Regions from separate parts of the Enterovibrio sp. FF113 genome, predicted to be linked through region 1. Evidence: predicted binding sites of a transcription regulator. Region 1 holds the regulator's gene; the other holds the start of a gene.
The links. The regulator CRP, encoded in region 1, controls carbon source genes, mostly activating them, when cyclic AMP is high. The targets are predictions, from matches to a motif close to TGTGANNNNNNTCACA.
Positions count from the first base shown of each region.

Region 2: ACED36_RS21320 (CTP synthase) is a predicted target of CRP. The motif match lies at 4,747-4,762, and genes of this name have one in related genera.

Region 1 is NZ_JBGONO010000004.1:199,876-207,976, reverse strand. Features, by position in the region: gene ACED36_RS04925 (LysE family translocator) at 1-441, opposite strand, end outside; gene ACED36_RS04920 (PLP-dependent aminotransferase family protein) at 566-1,948, shown strand; gene ACED36_RS04915 (hydrolase) at 1,960-2,928, shown strand; gene ACED36_RS04910 (DUF3187 family protein) at 2,959-3,936, shown strand; gene ACED36_RS04905 (YheU family protein) at 3,945-4,163, shown strand; gene ACED36_RS04900 (phosphoribulokinase) at 4,234-5,103, shown strand; gene ACED36_RS04895 (OsmC family protein) at 5,231-5,638, opposite strand; gene crp (cAMP-activated global transcriptional regulator CRP) at 5,875-6,507, shown strand; gene ACED36_RS04885 (hypothetical protein) at 6,674-6,874, shown strand; gene ACED36_RS04880 (DUF1338 domain-containing protein) at 6,943-7,737, opposite strand; gene astD (succinylglutamate-semialdehyde dehydrogenase) at 7,781-8,101, opposite strand, start outside.
Region 2 is NZ_JBGONO010000039.1:5,378-13,478, forward strand. Features, by position in the region: gene ubiH (2-octaprenyl-6-methoxyphenyl hydroxylase) at 1-321, shown strand, start outside; gene ACED36_RS21310 (FAD-dependent 2-octaprenylphenol hydroxylase) at 321-1,547, shown strand; gene eno (phosphopyruvate hydratase) at 1,648-2,949, opposite strand; gene ACED36_RS21320 (CTP synthase) at 3,029-4,663, opposite strand; gene mazG (nucleoside triphosphate pyrophosphohydrolase) at 4,803-5,621, opposite strand; gene relA (GTP diphosphokinase) at 5,755-7,965, opposite strand; gene rlmD (23S rRNA (uracil(1939)-C(5))-methyltransferase RlmD) at 8,027-8,101, opposite strand, start outside.

The sequences.
Region 1 (8,101 bases):
CACCATGGCAGACCACCAGTAATCGCCACCTGCAAGTGTGAATGTGCCCACGGCGCTCACTGCCATCGCCCACGCTTTTGGGTTCACGTACTGAAACGCGGCACCTTCAAGCAACGTCATTGGGCGTCTATCACTCAAATCAGCCTGATTCGGTGCACCTGCATTGGCGATACGCCATGACAAAAGCAACAAATACGCGCTCGCCACCAGTTTCATCACCTGCTGAACCCATGGGAACATTTCAAACACGACCCCTAACCCGCCAGCGACAACTGCGATGAGAGAGGCAACACCTAGCGTAATACCCACAAGATGCGGAACAGTGCGACGATAACCGAAGTTTGCCCCCGAGGCGGTCAGCATCATATTATTTGGCCCCGGTGTGCCTGTCATGGTGGCAGCGAATATCGCCAGTGTTGCCAGAAATGAAAGTTCCATCATGAATTGTCTCCCCGCTCACATTGTATCGATACAATCCATGCAGTTTTGTTGAATTAGTCACCATTATTGGTCAGAATTCACGCTAACAGGGATCAAGTTTTCAATCAAAAGGTTTATTGTCACCATGACAATCATGAATATTGTGTTGGATAAACAGGGCGCACCTCTTTATCGACAAATCGCCGATGCGATCACTGACAAAGTGCAACGCCATGAATTAATGATGGGAACAAAGCTTCCCACGCATCGCGCACTGGCGGATGCACTCGGAGTGACAGTTGGCACCGTCACTCGCGCTTATGCCGAAGCCGAGCGACGCGGTATTGTCGAAGCCAAAGTCGGCGCGGGCACTTATGTCTGTGACAGCGACAAACCACATTGGACCTTTGCTAGCCCTGAACGTCTGGGGATCACCAGCTTTGGCTACAACGTACCACCAGCCATTAATCGCGCCGATTTGTTTTCCGATGCTTTGCAGCAATTGGCTTCGCACCCCAATGAATTGAATAATCTGATGCTGTACCAACCACCATCTGGCATTGTCCGCCACCGTGAGATTCTGTCGCAGTGGCTAGCGCAACACTCTGTGATTGCAGACGCCAACCGCTTACTGTTCTGCTCGGGCGCACAAAACGCCATGCAGCTTTGCTTACTGACCCTTTGTCGTGCTGGTGATACCATTCTCGCTGACAAATTCACGTATCCCGGCTTAATGAGCCTCGCGCGTCAACTTCAACTTACTGTCAAGCCTGTGGACATGGATGATGAAGGTATGTTGCCAGACTCGCTGCAAGCGGCCTGTCAGCAGTATCAACCGCGCATGGTGTACTTAACACCAACGCTGCAAAACCCTACCACCGCCATCATGAGCGAATCTCGTCGCAAGGCACTGATTAACGTGTGTCAAACTCAGCAATTGGTGATTGTCGAAGACGATGTGAACGGATTGCTGCCGCGAGAGCGACCGCAGCCTTTTGTCAATCTGGCGCCAGATGATGTGATTTATATAGGTGGAATGGCGAAAACGTTGGCACCAGGGTTACGTTTGGGTTTTCTGCATCTGCCAGAGCGTTTCTACCCGCAATTTGTCAATGCACTGCAAAATCACAGTTGGATGATCAGTCCCTTGCTCACCGCTATGGCGTCGATTTTGTTGGAAAATGGAGGCGCTAACCGAATTTTAGAAACTATCCGTACTGAAATGGAACAACGCTGGGCATTACTACAACAATATCTTGGCAATGCGGATCTGCGTTTTCACCCCAATGGTTTTCATGGTTGGTTACGACTCCCCGATGAATGGTCATTGAGCGAATTCCTCACTGCGTGTAAAGCACAGGGGTTGGAGATCAAATCCTCTGAGCTGTTTGTGCCAGCGGGGTATTCTGCACCACCTTGCGTGCGGATTGCAGTGAGCGCGCCGCCCAATAGAGAAACGCTGGAAAACGGCTGCCAGCAGCTGGCACAATTGCTAGCCAATCCCCCGCTGTCCGAATTTGCGATGTGAGTGTGACCTTGATGACTGAAAATTTCGAGCCCATGAAATGGGGACGTAACCCCCACGTGCAAACACTGTTGCCTCGCTTTGTCAGACGCAAAGCCTTGTTTGAACCGATCTGGCAGCGCATAGATACCCCTGACGGTGACTTTCTCGATCTGTGCTGGACAGAGCCACCAGAACAAGCCCAAGGCAAACCTGTGGTTATCTTGTTTCATGGTTTAGCGGGGTGTTTTTACAGCCCATACGCCAATGGCCTGCTCAACGCCTTCAAACAACAAGGTTGGCTCGGTGTCATGATGCATTTTCGAGGCTGTAGCGGTCTGATTAATCGCCAGCCACGCAGCTACCATTCAGGTGAAACCAGCGATGCGCGCTTTGTTCTGGAATACATCAGTACCCGTTTTCCCGACGTACCTAGGGTTGCAACGGGCGTGTCACTGGGCGGCAATATGTTGGTGCGCTATCTGGCCGAATTTAACCATGACCCGTTGATTAACGCCGGCTGTGTGATCAGCCCGCCTCTCGATTTAGCGGCTTGTTCATCGCGCATCCAGCTCGGGTTTTCCAAGGTTTATCAGGCTTACTTGCTGCGTTCAATGAATCGTACCCTGTCGAAAAAGCTCGAACGTCACCCCGAAATCGGTCATTGGAAAAGTGGTCAGAAAGTAAAGATTTCAACACTGTATCAGTTCGATGAAACCGTCACGGCACCACTCCATGCATTTAAAAGCGCGGAGGATTATTACAAACTATGCAGTGGGTTATCTGTCTTACAAGACATTGCGACACCGCTGAAAGTGATCCATGCTAAAGATGACCCATTTATGACACAGGCAGTGATACCAACCGGTCACCTGCCCGATAACATTGATTACCATTTAACAGAGTATGGCGGTCATGTTGGCTTCGTGTCAGGTACGCTCAAGCACCCCGAGTTTTGGCTTGAGAAGGAAGTACCACGCTGGTTAGCCCTGCACTTAGAATAGCCACAACACGCAGGGCGAGAGAGGTGAAATATGACATTATCTCGCACTGCTTTTTCGCTATTGGCGATATCTTTCTTTGTGCCCAGTGCCCATGCCGATACCATGCGCTTTGGGCCACTCATTTCACAAAGCCAAGCGCCACTGCAAATCACAGGGTTAACGCCCATCATGCAAGACCCCACGCTTTTGCAAGCGGATGAAACGGAGGTATTTGCCTCTGCAACGATGGCAAGCGTGTGGGCGAATACCCCAGAATATCAATTCGATTATTACCACAATCAATTCATGCTCGGTTTCATGCATGCACTCAGTGAAGAGACAAAGTTCGGTGTTTGGTATCAATACCGTTATGCTGCCAATAATCGTCTAGATGGGCTGACGGAAAAGTTTCACAGCGTTTTTGGCATTGATCAAAATGGGCGCACCGAGGTCAATGAAAACCGCTTTTATATCGACTATCCCAGCGACAACAACGATCCAATGGAAGATTTTGTCGGCGACCCATTGCTAAGCGCCATTAACCTCTATGGTGAACAGACCCTCTATCGCACAACGCACCATGCCATTAGCCTAGGCGTCACCTTGTTTTTCAATCGCGTCAGCCACGGCATTTTTACCAACACGTCTTTTGAACAGTCTTTGCAGGTCAATTACGCCTACCAACAAGAAAATCATCACGTAACAGCGACTATTGCGATGGTGCATCGACCCAACAAACAGCAACATTTCGCTCCGGTAAAGTCCGTCGGAATGAATGGAGGAATTAGCTACCAGTATCGATGGCGAGAAAACCATGACTTCATTGGTGAATACCTTATCTCACAAGCTAAAACTGACAGTAAGGAGTTGGGAGAGCTCACATCACCCGTTCATGAGTTCGCGCTAGGTTATCGCTACCTTTTTGATACCAGTGCGATAGAATTGTTGGCACTAGAAAACATGTTTAACCACGATAACAGCACCGATATCGTGTTTAGTGCCACTTTCCGCCACCGTTTTATGTTGTAGGTATCGCGATGATCATCCCTTGGCAAGAAATCCCAGAAGAGACCCTGAAAAACTTGGTTGAGCACTTTGTGCTGCGCGAGGGCACAGACTATGGCGAGCAAGAAGCAAGCTTCGATGAAAAAGTCGAACAAGTCTATGTCCTGCTCAAGAACAAAGAAGCCATGGTGGTCTATTCTGAGTTACACGAAACGGTCGATATCAAGCACGCGCGATCACTCAGCGCTTAACGTCTGCTTGACCAATACGCTACACCCTGTTAATTGTTTGACATCATTTTAAAAATTGACAGGGTTTGTCATGTCTGCAAAACACCCGATTATTGCAGTCACCGGTTCATCTGGGGCAGGAACCACCACCACTTCCGACGCATTTCGGAAGATATTCAATATGATGGACATCCGCGCGGCCTGGGTTGAAGGCGACAGTTTTCACCGTTTTACGCGTCCTGAAATGGACGTTGAAATTCGCAAGGCCAGAGAGCAGGGTCGTCACATCAGCTATTTTGGCCCTCAAGCCAATGATTTCCCAAGACTAGAATCCTTTTTCGATGAATATGGCAAACACGGTACGGGACAATTCCGCCGTTACTTGCATACGTTTGATGAAGCAGTGCCGTATAACCAAATGCCAGGTACGTTTACGGCATGGCAAGATTTGCCAGAGAATAACGACTTAATGTTCTATGAAGGGCTTCACGGCGGTATTGCCGACGGCGAAATTAACGTGGCTCAGCATGTTGATTTGCTCATTGGCATGGTGCCAATTGTGAACCTGGAGTGGATTCAGAAATTTGTTCGCGACACGCGCGACCGCGGCCACTCACGAGAAGCCGTGACGGACTCCATCGTGCGCTCAATGGACGATTATCTTAACTACATCACGCCGCAGTTTAGTCGCACACACATTAACTTCCAGCGCGTACCGACCGTTGATACCTCTAACCCGCTTAACGCTAAAGGCATTCCAAGTCTTGATGAAAGCTTTGTCGTGATACGTTTTCGCGGCATCAAGAAAGTGGATTTCCCTTATTTTCTGGCCGTGATCCAAGGCTCTTTCATGTCACGGCATGACACCTTGGTTGTGCCTGGGGGCAAAATGAGCTTCGCCATGGAGTTGATCATCCAACCGCTTATTCAGCAGTTAATCGAAACGGGCAAGATAAGCTAAGCCCACGAGAGCCTCCCTTTTCTGTATGAAGATCTTGGCAATCCATTGATAAACAGCCAATAGCAAAAAAGGAGGGCATGCCCTCCTTTGTTTTATGGTCACTTCCAACAAAACCGCAAACACGCCATTAAGCCGCCTCACGAACCTCGTAAGAGTGGGTCATTTCAATACTGGCACCCAACATCAAACACACCGAGCAGTATTTCTCTAGGCTGTCTTTGACCGCAGAAGCCACCAATGCTTCATCCAATGCGGTACCTGTGACCACAAAGTGAATATTGATCTGGGTAAACAAGCGCGGTGCTTGCTCTCGGCGCTCTGCCGTCAGTTCGGCTTCACAATATGACACTGCTTGATTAGCCGCTTTAAGCGCTGCAACAACGTCGACAGAGCTGCATCCACCGGCCCCCATCAGCACCATTTCCATTGGACTCGGGGCTTTTTCTCCGCCATTCCCATCCATCACGATGCTATGACCTGAATTCGACTGCCCTAAAAACGTCTCTTTTCCGCACCACTTGACGCTTGCTCGCATCTATTTCTCCTGTTTACTTTCAGTGTCGTGATCTTGTCCACGTTTTTAGCCTTTAATAGGGGGGGAAGTCCATATCAAAATCAAGAAATCGTGCTGGAAAAAGGATAAACTCAATGACTCAAACAGAGAGCTTGTAGCCTGACGGTTGACACTTTATGCTATCCCACGGACTTGTGCCGCAGGACGGTGGGCTAAGGAAGACTCATCAGGCAACAACTGCAGAGGAAATGAGAGATATGGTTCCAGGAAAACCTCAAACAGACCCAACACTAGAGTGGTTCCTTTCACACTGCCACATTCATAAGTACCCATCAAAAAGTACGCTGATTCATGCTGGTGAGAAAGCTGAAACGCTTTATTACATCGTGAAAGGCTCTGTGGCTGTACTGATCAAGGATGAAGAAGGCAAAGAGATGATCCTTTCTTACCTCAACCAGGGCGACTTCATTGGCGAACTGGGCTTATTTGAGGAAGATCAGGAGCGTACAGCTTGGGTTCGCGCTAAATCTCCATGCGAAGTCGCTGAAATCTCATTCAAAAAATTCCGTCAGCTGATTCAAGTGAATCCAGACATTCTGATGCGCCTTTCTTCTCAGATGGCTCGTCGTTTGCAAATCACTAGCCAAAAAGTTGGTGATTTAGCATTCCTAGATGTGACTGGTCGTATCGCGCAAACACTGCTTAATCTGGCGAAACAACCAGATGCTATGACTCACCCAGACGGTATGCAAATCAAGATCACCCGTCAGGAAATCGGTCAAATCGTAGGTTGCTCACGTGAAACCGTTGGTCGTATTCTGAAGATGCTGGAAGAGCAGAATCTAATTTCTGCACACGGTAAAACTATCGTGGTATACGGTACTCGCTAAGCATTATTGCTTTGAAATGAAAGCCACCATTATGGTGGCTTTTTTGTTTAAGCATGATCACTATCACGTCAAAAAATCCACAAAACCCCTTTCCCAGTGCTACCTTTCAATGCAAAGCATGTATACATTTACGTGCAACGTTTTTTTGCGATGATGGAGCATCGATATGGACTTGGAACATCAAGCGTTTAGCCGCATAAATACGACACCTGCCGTCGTCCCTTGGGGTCAGGTCAGCATCGAATTGACTGGCTTTGCTGGTATGTCTCACTATCAGCTACAGCGCATGCTCGGTGATGACGGACGCAAATCAACACCGACCTCTCACGAAGAGTGGCCATCAAACTTGGTATCAGAGCGCAATTAGATCGGCGAACGGTACACGCGATGGGCAATCGCTACAGGAGTAGCGACTGCATGAGCCACTAACGGTCCCTACTTATCGGTACTTTCAAAGATTTTATCTGCCGAGGCCTCAACAAACCCTTGATACAGGCTTCCGTTCGGTAACGGGTAACGTTTGGCAAACTCATAAAACCCACCCGGGATCATCAGTTCTTCATCACTAAAGCGCACCGTCACTTTGTCCGCCATGGTTGCCGATTGCTCCAAGCGCACTTGCGGACCCCCTTTCACCTCACCGCCAGATTCATTAATCGCAAAACCTGACTCTCGCAGCAATTGGTTCACATCCAACACGTCATGGAGCGTACTCAATTGATTCACACTCACCGTGAAATGATTGGCACCAAAGCCATGAGCAGACAGCCAACCTGCATATTCACTTTCCGCCGCTAACTGATGATAAGTTTCCGTGTCAATGCCCCACAAACGACCACCATACAAGAACGCGGGATCATTAAGTGCTGTGTCATCTACCTGATCAACCAAGGCACGAACAGCCTGCTGCAGTTCCGTGGAACACTGTCCCACCAGCAACTCACTGATAAACACTTTGGGTGCATCAGGGTTAGGATGCTCATAATGCCGCGCGTACAGTTTTTTCGCTTTGAAATGGTACTCCCCTTTAGGGGTATAACCGATGGCGATAAACGGCGCAGCCAAACGATCTAGCCCCACCTTGGGTAACGCAAAAGTGCGCAACGCGATGTGGTCATTGAGAAGCGGACTGCCCTCTTCTAATAACGCATGCACTTTTGCTGCCGACGGGCATAACCTATCGATATAGTCTTTCCAAAGCTCATCAAATAAAGCCTGAACGCGCTCCATCACATCCTCCTACATTGAGTGTTCGGTAGTTACTTATCTTTTGTTACAACGACAGCCCAGGGCTGAGTTGATCAGGCAAGGACACATCCTCACCTTCCATTGACGCCATAGGATAAGCGCAATAGTCAGCGGCATAGTAAGCACTTGGTCGTAAATTGCCTGATGCTCCCGGCCCGCCGAAAGGTGCATCACCACTCGCGCCCGTTAGCTGGCGATTGCGATTAACGATACCTGCGCGAATATGGTCAAGAAAATACGCCCATTCTGCGTCATCGGTTGAAATTAACCCTGCCGACAAACCGTAGCGGGTATCATTGGCCAGCGTGACTGCGTCTTCAAGAGAGTCATAACGCACCACTTGAAG
Region 2 (8,101 bases), on a different contig from region 1:
GCCGCGCAAACCTTGCACCCTATTGCGGGACAAGGCTTTAACCTTGGGCTTCGTGATGTCATCACCTTGGCAGAAGAAATTGCTCGCGCACACAACGAACAACAAGATTGCGGCGACATGGCATTGCTGCAGCGCTATCTACAACGTCGAGAACCCGATAGGGATGCGACTGTTGCCATGACCTCTGGCCTTGTGCACGGCTTTTCCAACACGTCTGCGCCGCTTATCCTTGGGCGCAATTTAGGGCTGGCGGCCATGTCCGTCTTTAGCGGATTAAAAGCGCCATTGCTGCAACGAGCGATGGGACTGGTAGAACGATAATGAAAATGACAAATGTAGATATCGCCATCATTGGCGGCGGCATGGTGGGGTTAACTTTAGCGGCAGCTTTGGCTGATAGCGACCTTCGAATTGCTATCATTGAAGGCAAAGAACCTGAGCCTGAATTAAATGCCCTGCCCGACCTTCGCGTTTCAGCTCTGAGCCGCGCGAGTGAAAATATCCTAAAAAATATTGGCGCTTGGGAAGGCATTCTTGCTCGTCGCAGTAGCCCTTATCAAAAAATGTCAGTGTGGGAACAAGACAGCTTTGGCGCCATCGATTTTGATGCCATGGACATGGGTCAGCCGAACCTAGGCTATATCGTCGAAAACCGCGTTATCCAACTGTCATTGTTTGAACGCATCAAGCAGCAACACAATGTGACCCTATTCTGCCCAGATAAATGCGCCTCCATGATGTTCGGTGAAACCGAAGCATGGCTAACCTTGGATTCCGGCAACGCCATCACCGCTAAATTGGTGGTGGGTGCAGACGGTGCGAATTCTTGGGTGAGAAATCAGCTCTCTATCCCACTCACACATTGGGACTATGGCCACAGCGCTCTGGTTGCCAACATACGCACCACAGAGCCTCACGATGGTGTAGCACGTCAGATCTTCACACCAGACGGCCCTCTGGCCTTTCTACCGCTTTCTGACCCACATCTTTGCTCTATTGTTTGGTCGCAATCACCAGAGCAAGCCGACCAACGATGCACCATGTCGGATGAAGACTTTAACAAATCACTCACTGCCGCCTTCGATACGCGACTTGGTCTTTGTTCAGTCGAAGGTGATCGCGCCGCATTCCCCTTGAAAATGCGTTATGCGCGCGACTTTGTCGTTGAACGCGTTGCCTTGGTGGGCGATGCAGCCCACACCATTCACCCGTTAGCGGGCCAAGGTGTCAATCTTGGTCTGTTAGATGCCACCACGCTGGCGCAAGAACTGGTGCGTTTGCACGATGAAGGCAAAGACATTGGCGAGAAAGCCAACCTGCGCGCCTTTGAACGCTGGCGTAAAGCGGAAGCTGCACAAATGATCACAGCGATGCAAGGCTTTCGCGATATTTTCTCAGGTGACAACCCAGCGAAGAAGCTGTTTCGTGGCATTGGCTTGGTGGCTGCCGCAACCCTACCGGGGATCAAAACGCAGTTTATTAAGCGAGCTTTGGGGTTAAGCGGAGATTTGCCGGAGTTAGCGAAGAAATTAGGACCGAGGTCCTAGGACGTTGTTTCCCTTATCCTACAAACAAAAAAACGGCTCCCAAGGGAGCCGTTTTCATCTCTAAATCAGCGTATCGCCGACTGAATGAAGTGCTAAGCGATTACGCTTGGCCTTTAACTTCTTTCAGACCGTTGAAAGGTGCGCGTTCGCCCAGAGCTTCTTCGATACGGATAAGTTGGTTGTACTTAGCAACACGGTCAGAACGGCTCATAGAACCCGTCTTGATTTGGCCAGCAGCAGTACCAACAGCAAGGTCAGCGATAGTTGCATCTTCAGTTTCACCTGAACGGTGAGAGATAACTGCAGTGAAACCAGCGTCTTTAGCCATCTTGATAGCAGCCAAAGTTTCGGTTAGTGAACCGATTTGGTTGAACTTGATCAAGATAGAGTTAGTGATGCCTTCTTCGATACCACGAGCCAGAATCTTAGTGTTAGTCACGAACAGATCGTCACCCACTAGTTGGATTTTGTCGCCCAGCAGTTCAGTTTGGTGCTTGAAGCCAGCCCAATCAGATTCGTCCAGACCGTCTTCGATAGAAACGATTGGGAATTGATCAACGAGACCAGCAAGGTAGTGGTTGAACTCTTCAGCGGTGAAGGTTTTGCCTTCGCCTTTCATGTTGTAGATGCCAGCTTCTTTGTCGAAGAACTCAGATGCTGCACAGTCCATAGCAAGAGTGATGTCTTTGCCTAGCTCGTAGCCAGCAGCAGCAACTGCTTCTGCGATAACTTCTAGTGCTTCAGCGTTAGACTTAAGGTTAGGAGCGAAACCGCCTTCGTCACCAACTGCAGTGTTGTAGCCTTTAGACTTCAATACTTTCGCTAGGTTGTGGAATACTTCAGCACCCATGCGAACAGCTTCTTTCAAAGTTGCAGCGCCAACTGGCTGAATCATGAACTCTTGGATATCAACGTTGTTGTCAGCGTGCTCGCCACCGTTGATGATGTTCATCATTGGTAGAGGCATAGAGAACTGACCAGCAGTGCCGTTTAGTTCAGCAATGTGCTCGTACAGTGGCATGCCTTTAGCAGCAGCTGCTGCTTTTGCGTTCGCCAGAGATACCGCTAGGATTGCGTTAGCACCGAACTTAGATTTGTTCTCAGTACCGTCCAGGTCGATCATGATCTGGTCGATTTCTGCTTGGTTTTTCGCGTCTTTGCCTTCTAGAGCGTTAGCGATTTCGCCGTTTACTGCGCCGATTGCTTTCAGTACGCCTTTACCTAGGAAACGAGTTTTATCGCCATCACGTAGTTCAAGTGCTTCGCGTGAACCAGTAGATGCGCCTGATGGTGCAGCTGCCATACCAACGAAACCACCTTCCAGGTGTACTTCTGCTTCTACAGTTGGGTTACCGCGTGAATCGATGATTTCACGACCCAGAACTTTAACGATCTTAGACATTGTGTTTCCTCTCGTATGTCAATAGCTTAAAAATGCGAAAAGCGGCTGCACTACCTTCGCAACCGCTCCTTGTTCTCAGTTACAGCTCACCACGCTGATTTTTACCTGACGCAGCCACAAAACCTTCAAACAAAGGATGGCCATCGCGTGGGGTCGAGGTAAATTCAGGGTGGAACTGGCACGCCACAAACCATGGGTGCTCAGGATTTTCAATAATCTCAACCAGCTTCTTGTCCGCTGACAGACCCGATACCACAAGGCCGGCTTCTTCAAGTTGCGGACGTAGCACATTGTTGACTTCATAGCGGTGACGGTGACGCTCATGGATTGAAGCGTTGCCGTAAAGCTCACGCGCTTTGGTGCCGTCTTTCAGGTGACACAGCTGTGCGCCAAGACGCATGGTGCCGCCCAAATCGGACTTTTCAGTACGCTCTTCTACCTTACCTTCGCCGTCAACCCACTCGGTGATCAGGCCAACAACCGGGTACTTGGTCGCTTTGTTGAACTCAGTCGAGTTCGCGCCTTCCATGCCAACAACGTTGCGCGCATATTCGATCAGCGCCACTTGCATGCCAAGACAGATACCCAAGTAAGGGACTTTGTTTTCACGCGCGAATTTCGCTGCCAGAATTTTGCCTTCTACGCCGCGATCGCCGAAGCCACCCGGAACGAGAATAGCGTCCAAACCGTGAAGGACTTCTTCACCTTTGGTTTCTACATCTTGTGAGTCAACGTATTTGATCTTCACGGTCAGGCGATTTTTCAAGCCTGCGTGCTTCAACGCTTCGTTAACTGACTTGTAGGCATCGGGCAGTTCAATGTATTTGCCAACCATACCGATAGTGACTTCACCGGTTGGGTTCGCTTCTTCATAAATAACTTGTTCCCACTCTGTCAGATCAGCTTCTGGCGCTTCGATACCGAAACGCTTACAAACCAAATCATCCAAGCCTTGCGAACGGATCAGTGAAGGGATCTTGTAGATGGAATCTACATCCTTCATTGAGATAACGGCTTTTTCTTGCACGTTACAGAACAAGGCAATCTTAGAACGCTCATTCGCAGGAATAACGCGATCGCTACGGCACACCAAAATGTCTGGCTGAATACCGATAGATAGCAGTTCTTTCACAGAGTGTTGAGTAGGCTTGGTTTTCACTTCACCTGCCGCAGCAAGGTAAGGAACCAGAGTCAGGTGCATGAACATGGTGCGTTCACGACCTAGCTCAACCGCCAACTGACGGATAGCTTCAAGGAATGGCAATGACTCGATATCGCCCACCGTACCGCCGATCTCAACGATAGTCACATCGTGACCTTCGCCGCCCGCAAGCACACGCTCTTTGATAGAGTTGGTGATATGAGGAATAACCTGGATGGTTGCACCCAAGTAGTCGCCTCGGCGCTCTTTACGCAATACGTCTGAATATACACGACCAGACGTAAAGTTATTGCGCTTAGTCATCTTGGTGCGGATGAAACGCTCGTAGTGACCCAAATCTAGGTCGGTTTCTGCACCGTCTTCCGTAACGAATACTTCACCGTGCTGGGTTGGGCTCATCGTGCCCGGATCCAAGTTGATGTAAGGGTCAAGCTTCATCATGGTCACATTAAGACCACGTGCTTCTAAAATCGCTGCCAATGACGCTGCAGCAATACCCTTACCGAGGGAGGAAACCACCCCGCCAGTTACAAAAATGTAATTCGTTGTCATGCTAAACCTGAGAGTTGGATTTAGGGGAAATATTGGAAATCTGGACGGGACGACATGTTACCAGAGCCCGAAACTTCCCACAACGTGAAAACTATCACACGGCGTACCCTTTTTTTTTGTTGTAAATCAATTCAGCGATTCACACTGGTTTGTTGCCTTCGTCACATTTCACTTGCTGCCAGAGTTTTTCGAGTTCATCTTGCTGAGTTTCCTGCAAGTTTTTACCATTTTCGCGTAATTTCATTTCAATTTGACGAAAACGATTTTCAAATTTTAAATTGGCCTGTCGTAACGCCTTTTCTGGGTTGGTTCCCACATACCGTGACAAATTCACCACGGAAAACAGTAAGTCGCCCATTTCTTCATCAACACGAGCCTGGTTCACGTTCACCATCAACGCTTCTTCCATGACTTCTTCAAGTTCTTCTTGCACCTTGTCGGCAACAGGCCCAATCGCATCCCAATCAAAACCAACACTGGCACAGCGTTTTTGTAGCTTAGCGGCTCGCCCCAATGCGGGCAGTGCCGTTGGTACATCATCGAGAATACTCAATTCGGCGTCTGGTTCGGCTTTAGCGGCTCGCTCTTGCGCTTTGATGCCTTCCCAATCTGCTGCTTGCAACGGATTGCCATCAGCGTCTTTCTCACCAAACACATGGGGATGACGGCGCACCAACTTGTCACAAATCGCACCAACCACGTCGTCGAATTCAAAGTCACCCTGCTCTTTGCCGAGTTGACTATAGAACACAATTTGGAACAAAAGATCACCCAACTCGTCACGCACATCGCCCCAATTTTGGCGCTCGATGGCATCGACTGTCTCGAAAGTTTCTTCGATGGTGTAAGGAATTATGGAGTTGAACGTCTGCTTTTTATCCCAAGGACACCCATTTTTCGGGTCTCGTAGGGTCGCCATAATTTCGAGCAATTCTTGCATTCGCGACATTTTATTCATGCCTATTTATCCATTGTCAGTTTGTTTTAACGCCGTCTTGAAATAAAAAAGGAAAGCCTCTGCTTCCCTTTCTGGGCTGATACCCGAGCAAGCTTCCCATCCTTGCACAACGAGAGTTTACGCAGGTATAAGACTAACGAAGCCGCTTCGCTTCATGCACGTCCTTCACCTGCTCAAGGCGGGTGATCACTCGACTCAGCACATCAAGATCACTTAGCTCAAGATCAAAATCCATGATGGATATGTTCTGCTTGTAATCAACTCGACTTTGCATGCCCGACACCCTGACTTTTTCATTGGTCAGCATGCTAGAAAGATCTTTAATCAAGCCGTTACGTTCTGACGCCAAAACACGCACGGTAATTTGGTAACTGCCGACAAATCCGCCCCCCCATACCGTATCAATAATACGCTCGGGTGCATGATGACGAAGATCTGCCAACTGTTCACAATCAGAACGGTGAACCGAAATACCGCGTCCCTGTGTGACGTAGCCTTCAATAGCATCACCAGGAATGGGCTGACAGCAACGTGCAAGGTGCGTCATCAGGTTATCAACCCCTTCTACCACCACCGCGTCTCTGCGCGGTTTTTTAGGGACAGGAGAGCTCTCCACCTGCTCCAGCTTCGCTCGTAACTGTTTGTCTTCTTCTTCCTTTGTCGGTTTATTGACAATGGAATTGATGAAATTCACCACCTGATTGATGCGTAAATCGCCACTACCGACACCGGCGTAAACTTCATCAAGGCTATTCATGTTGAAGCGCTTCATGGCTAAGGTGGCATCTTTACTGGCGGCACCAATTTTGGTCAGTTCGGCATCGAGGATCTCTTTGCCCGCAATCATGTTCTTTTCACGCGATTGCTTGCGGAACCATGCATTAATTTTGGCACGAGCACGACCTGAATTGACGAAGCCCAAACTTGGGTTTAGCCAGTCACGTGACGGGTTCGGCTCTTTTTGCGTGATGATTTCGACTTGATCGCCCATTTGCAGGTGGTAAGTGAACGGCACGATGCGGCCTTCCACTTTGGTACCAATACAACGGTGCCCCACTTCCGAGTGAATGTGGTAGGCGAAATCTAGTGGTGTTGCACCAATGGGCAAGTCGACCACATCACCGCGCGGAGTAAAGGCGTAGACACGATCATCAAACACTTGGCTTCGCAACTCATCGAGCATTTCGCCCGAATCAGACATCTCTTCTTGCCACGCCAGCAGTTTACGTAGCCACGTGATTTTCTCGTCGTAACCACTACGTCCCGTCGTTGCACCTTCCTTGTATTTCCAGTGCGCGGCGACGCCTAGCTCGGCATCATCATGCATTTGCTTGGTGCGAATTTGGATCTCGACCGTTTTCCCTTCTGGCCCCAACACCACGGTGTGGATAGACTGATAACCGTTAGGTTTAGGATTAGCGACGTAGTCGTCGAATTCTTTGGGAAGGTGGCGATATTTGGTGTGCACTGCCCCTAGTGCGGCATAGCAATCTTGAAGCTGGTCAGCAATGATACGCACAGCGCGAACATCAAACAGCTCATCAAAAGCAAGGCTCTTTTTCTGCATCTTACGCCAGATGCTGTAGATGTGCTTAGGGCGGCCGTAAACCTGCGCATTGATGTTGGAAGCGCTCATTGACTGCTGTAAGTCCGTGACGAACGTATCGATGTATTCTTCGCGGTCAATACGTCGTTCAGCTAGCTGTTTGGCAATTTGCTTGTAGGTATCTGAATGCTGATAACGGAAGGTGTAATCTTCGATTTCCCACTTCAGCTGACCAATCCCTAATCGATTGGCCAATGGCGCATAAATATTGGCGCACTCTTTAGCGACGGCCTTTCGTACATTGTCCGGCTCATTTTTCACTTCACGCAGATAACTGATCCGCTCTGCCAGTTTGATCACCACACAACGAAAGTCATCCACCATCGACAGCAACATGCGGCGTACGTTATCCACTTGCGCTGACGTCGCTTCTTCGTCGTTGGCATTCAGATGACGAATAGACGCCATTTCCTGCACGCCATCCACCAGCTTGGCGATGGTGCTGCCATAGCGTTCTTTGAGCACGTCGTGAGCCAGCAAGCCATCTTCCACCACAGGGAAGAGTAACGCCGCGATCAAGGTTTCCTTGTCCATACTTAAGGTGACAAGGATTTCAATCATCTCTCGACCAAACCATAACGGCTGCGCCATGGCTTGCTCGTCGCCCAGCGTTTGGCAGTCATAATAAGCATCAATCAACGCCTGCGAAACATCCGCGTCTTGGGCGAGACCATCTACCCAGCGTTCAAGTAAAAAATCTTTGTTGTCATTTAGGTGCGCGCCACGAATTGCGACCATTTCACTATCCTGTTTTTCTAATCCTTACCGGCAATCATCATGGTTGCCGGTTTCGAGCGACTTAGGCTTTGATAAACAATGCCATCGACTCTAAGTGCCCGGTATGGGGGAACATGTCCAACATGCCCAACCTGGC